Regions from separate parts of the Cupriavidus sp. SIMBA_020 genome, predicted to be linked through region 1. Evidence: predicted binding sites of a transcription regulator. Region 1 holds the regulator's gene; the other holds the start of a gene.

Region 1 (2,465 bases):
GGGCGTGCGCAGTCGAACCGGGCGGGCACGTCTCGGTAGGCCGTTCTGTTGGGAGGGCGACATGGCGTCAGATGCAGGGCGTCTGCTGCTGGGTTTGGGGGCGGCCGCTGCCGGTCATGCTGACGGTCTGGCCGGGCAGTTCGGAATTGCGTTCGCAGAACTTCCAGGTGGCCGTGGGGGAGGTGGAGGCGCCCGAGGACCGGAATCGCACCAGGTCGGACGTGGCGCCCAGGTTGCTGGCTTCCAGGGTCAGGGTCGGGGTCGGGTCGTCGCTGTAACGCAGCACGTCGTCTGTGGGATCGACCACGCCGTCGGCGTTGAGATCGGCGAAGATCACGCGCCGCTGGTTCCAGTCGGCGGAGCAGGCGCTGCCGGTGCCCACGGGGCAGATCGTGACGGTGCCGTTGCGCCGTGCTGCCTCGCTGCGGGCCGCTTCGATTTCGGTGAAGAACTTCGACGATTCCGTCGCGATGCGGCTGTTATGCAGGAAGGAGCGGAAGTTGGGGATAGCCGCTGCCGCGAGGATGCCGAGGATCGTCACGGCAGTCAGCAGCTCGATCAGCGTGAACCCGCCGATGATGCGCGTCTGAGAGCGGTGGAGACGCCCGATGCGGGCGCGGCTGTGCGGCTGGCTGGCATGCCGCGGCGACCCCATGCCAGCGGGCATGGACGCAGGCCGAGCAGGCGTCAGCAAGCCCACTGCCCAAAGGCAGAAAGACTGACCCATTTGTGACTCCCGTCCAAAAAATCGAACTGTTCTTTTGCTTTTCTATGGGCGGCGCGTTGGAGTTTTGCTGCGCCGGAGCCTCTGTTGGGCTCCGTTTACGCCGTGCACGCGTTCGCCATCCGGCCCCCTTACCCGAAGGAGGTCAGTGCAGATTAGACAGCTTTTTTTACGAAGTAGCTACCCCTTTCGTGGGGTAGGCGGGGAAAATTCGTCGAGTACGTCGCGGAATTCCGACACATCTTCAAAACTGCGATAAACGGAAGCAAAGCGGATATAGGCAATTTTGTCGAGTTTGCGCAATTCGCGCATGACCAGCTCGCCTACCTGGCTGCTGGCGATCTCTTTCTCGCCCAGCGCCAGCAGTTTTTCCTCGATCCGGGTGATGGCCTGGTCGATGGCCTCGGCGGACACCGGCCGCTTGCGCAGGGCCAGCCGCATCGAGTCCTTGAGCTTGCCGCGCGTGTAGTCCACGCGTGAGCCGTTTTTCTTGACGATGGCGGGGAAGAAGAGCTCGATGCGCTCGTAGGTGGTGAAGCGGCGGTCGCAGGCTTCGCAACGCCGGCGGCGGCGCACCGTGTCACCGTCTTCGGAGACACGACTGTCAAGCACCTGGGTGTTGGAATGACCGCAGAAGGGGCATTTCATGCCGGACCACCTGAAGATATATGCCGGGCCGCATTATCGCTCGCGGTGTGCAAAAGGTAAAACGGCGCTGCCGGGGCAGCGCCGTTGGTCACACGCACTATATATAGGCGCGGTGCCGGTTACGGCCGGAAATCAGCCGTAGACCGGGAAGCGGCGGGTCAGGGCGGACACCTGCTCGCGCACCTTGGCGATATTGGCTTCGTCGTGCGGGTTGTCCAGCACGTCGGCGATCAGGTTGGCCACCTGGCGCGCCTCGTCTTCCTTAAAGCCGCGCGTGGTCATGGCCGGCGAGCCCAGGCGCACGCCCGAGGTCACGAACGGCTTTTCCGGATCGTTCGGGATGGCGTTCTTGTTCACCGTGATATGGGCGTCGCCGAGGATCTTCTCGGCTTCCTTGCCGGTGATCTGCTTGGCGCGCAGGTCCACCAGCATCACGTGGCTCTCGGTCTTGCCGGACACGATGCGCAGGCCGCGCGCGATCAGCGTCTCGGCCATGGCCGCGGCGTTCTTCACCACCTGTTGCTGGTAGGACTTGAACTCCGGCGTCAGCGCTTCCTTGAAGGCGACGGCCTTGCCGGCGATCACGTGCATCAGCGGGCCGCCCTGGATGCCCGGGAAGATGGCCGAGTTGATGGCGCGCTCGTGCTCGGCCTTCATCAGGATCACGCCACCACGCGGGCCGCGCAGGCTCTTGTGGGTGGTCGTGGTCACGAAGTCGGCGTGCGGCACCGGGTTCGGGTACACGCCCGCGGCGATCAGGCCGGCGTAGTGGGCCATGTCCACCATGAAGTAGGCGCCAACATCCTTGGCCACCTTGGCGATCCGCTCGAAGTCGATGCGCAGGGCGAAGGCCGAAGCGCCGGCGATGATCATCTTCGGCTTCTTCTCGTGGGCCAGCTTCTCCAGCGCATCGTAGTCGATGTCTTCCTGGGCGTTCAGACCGTAGCTGACGACGTTGAACCACTTGCCGCTCATGTTCAGGGCCATGCCGTGGGTCAGGTGACCGCCTTCGGCCAGGCTCATGCCCATGATGGTGTCGCCCGGCTTGAGCATGGCGAAGAACACGCCCTGGTTGGCCTGCGAGCCCGAGTTC
Region 2 (2,465 bases), 410 kb from region 1:
ATTCGGCGTTTTCCATCACGCGCTTCATGAACAGGTCCGGAATCCAGTTGGCCGTGTTCATGTCGTGGGTGCGGCGGCGGTCGTCGCCGGTGTTCTTGCGCAGTTCGAGGAATTCCTCGATGTCCAGGTGCCACGTCTCCAGGTAGGCGCAGACCGCGCCCTTGCGCTTGCCGCCCTGGTTCACGGCCACGGCCGTGTCGTTCACCACCTTCAGGAACGGCACCACGCCCTGGCTCTTGCCGTTGGTGCCCTTGATGTGGGAGCCCAGCGCGCGCACGTTGGTCCAGTCGTTGCCCAGGCCGCCGGCGAACTTCGACAGCAGCGCGTTTTCCTTGAGGGCTTCGTAGATGCCTTCCAGGTCGTCCGACACCGTGGTCAGGTAGCACGACGAGAGCTGCGAGCGGCGCGTGCCCGAGTTGAACAGCGTGGGCGTGGACGACATGAAGTCGAACGACGACAGCAGCTGGTAGAACTCGATGGCGCGGGCTTCGCGGTCGCGCTCTTCCAGCGCCAGGCCCATGGCCACGCGCATGAAGAAGGCCTGCGGCATTTCGATGCGCTGCTCTTCGATATGCAGGAAGTAGCGGTCGTACAGCGTCTGCAGGCCGAGGTAGTTGAACTGGAAGTCGCGCGAGGCGTCCAGCGCGGCGCCCAGGCGGGCCAGGTCATACGTGGCCAGCTTCTCGTCCAGCAGCTCGGCGGCGATACCGCGGGCGATGAATTTCGGGAAGTACTCGGCGTAGCGCGAGGACATTTCGGCCTGCGTCACTTCGCCGCCGAGGATTTCCTTGCGGATCGTGTGCAGCAGGATGCGCGCGGTGACCTGGCTGTAGTCCGGGTCCTTCTCGATCAGGGTACGCGCGGCCAGGATGGCGGAGTCGTACACCTGCGTCAGCGGCACGCCGTCATACAGGTTCTTGAGCGTTTCCTTCAGGATCGGCTCGGCGCTCACGCCCTTGCCCAGGCCGCTGCAGGCGGTGTCGATCAGCTCATGCAGCGCGGCCAGGTCCAGCACGCGGGTCACGCCGTTGTCGGTCACGTTGAACGCCACGCCCTGTTGCACGCGCGCCACGGTCTGCGCATTGGCCTGCGCGCGCTCCTGGGTGCGCTTCTCGCGGTACAGCACGTAGGCACGGGCCACTTCATGCTCGCCCGAGCGCATCAGCGCCAGTTCCACGTGGTCCTGCACGTCTTCGATATGGAAGGTGCCGCCATTCGGGCGGCTGCGCAGCAGCGCGCGCACCACGTTCTGGGTGACCTGCTCCACCAGCTCGCGCACACGCGCGGAGGCAGCGCCCTGGCCGCCGTTGACGGCCAGGAAGGCCTTGGTCACGGCGACGGCAATCTTGTTCGGCTCGAACGCCACCACGGCCCCATTGCGGCGGATGAGCTTGTAGTCCTGATAGTTGGCGGCAGCGGCGGGGGTCTGCTGCGACGTACCGGCGGCGCCGACAACGCCAGCCGATCCCGTGATTTGTTGTTCGTTCTGGGCCGTTTGCATGAGGTAACTCCTGTTTTAACCCTTGTAATGAAGTGACAAAGTCCCTAGCAAAATGCGCTTCAGAAGACACTCGACACCGGTTTTGCCGGGCGAGAACCAAACTGCACAGGCGTTCATTCTGCTAGGGACTCTTGCGATACCGCCAGCCGCGTCACTACTGTGGCGCCGGCGTCGCAATCCGTTGCGGCGCTGGCTTCACACCTCGGCCGGTTCCCCGGTAGTACCACTAGATATAGTGGTCACTGCGAAAAACTGGGCTAAGTATAGTGAAACGAATCGGAAAGACCAGTCTTGACAAGTCTGATGCCCCGCTGCGGACGAGGTGTGCGGCAGCGCCACATTCCCGCAAGCCGCGCTACGCCAAGGGATGGCGGCGGCCCGTGCGCCACCGCACAAATTTTCTAAAATTTTTTAATCGGGGCGAGTCGCCGATAGGCGGCCCAAGTGTGGGGATTTCACATCGCTGTCACGCGGGCGAATGCCTGAATATGAGGCATCGTGCACAAGGGGGTGGCGGTCAGGAACCCCGCCGATACGGCAGTAGCGCTGGCGTCACATCGGCCAGTCTGGCAAATCGGTCCCAGTCGAAATGGGGGCCGGGGTCGGTCTTGCGGCCCGGGGCGATGTCGCTGTGGCCGGCGATGCCGGTGATCGGGTAGGTCGTGCGCAGGGCGGCGACGATGCGTGCGGCGGTGTCGTACTGGCCCAGGGTGAAGGGCTGGTCGTCGGCGCCTTCGATCTCGATGCCGATGGAGAAGTCATTGCAGCGCTGGCGGCCGTAGTAGGCCGATTGGCCGGCGTGCCAGGCACGTTGCGTACACGCCACAAATTGCACCAGTTCGCCCTCGCGGGTGATCAGGAAGTGGGCGGAGACGCGCACGTCGCGGATGGTCTCGAAGAACGGGTGGCGGGCGATGTCGAGCCGGTTCTGGAAGAAGGCCTCGATGTCGCCCGTGCCGAACTG

What was found. The regulator NrdR, encoded in region 1, represses ribonucleotide reductase genes. The targets are predictions, from matches to a motif close to CACNANATNTNGTG.
Region 2: SB751_RS04490 (ribonucleoside-diphosphate reductase subunit alpha) is a predicted target of NrdR. The motif match lies at 1,726-1,739, and genes of this name have one in related genera.

The regions. Positions count from the first base shown of each region.
Region 1 is NZ_JAWRWU010000002.1:482,546-485,010, forward strand. It holds gene pilV (type IV pilus modification protein PilV) at 1-63, opposite strand, end outside; gene SB751_RS06400 (GspH/FimT family pseudopilin) at 68-667, opposite strand; gene nrdR (transcriptional regulator NrdR) at 905-1,372, opposite strand; gene glyA (serine hydroxymethyltransferase) at 1,505-2,465, opposite strand, start outside.
Region 2 is NZ_JAWRWU010000002.1:74,085-76,549, reverse strand. It holds gene SB751_RS04490 (ribonucleoside-diphosphate reductase subunit alpha) at 1-1,501, opposite strand, end outside; gene ampD (1,6-anhydro-N-acetylmuramyl-L-alanine amidase AmpD) at 2,019-2,465, opposite strand, start outside.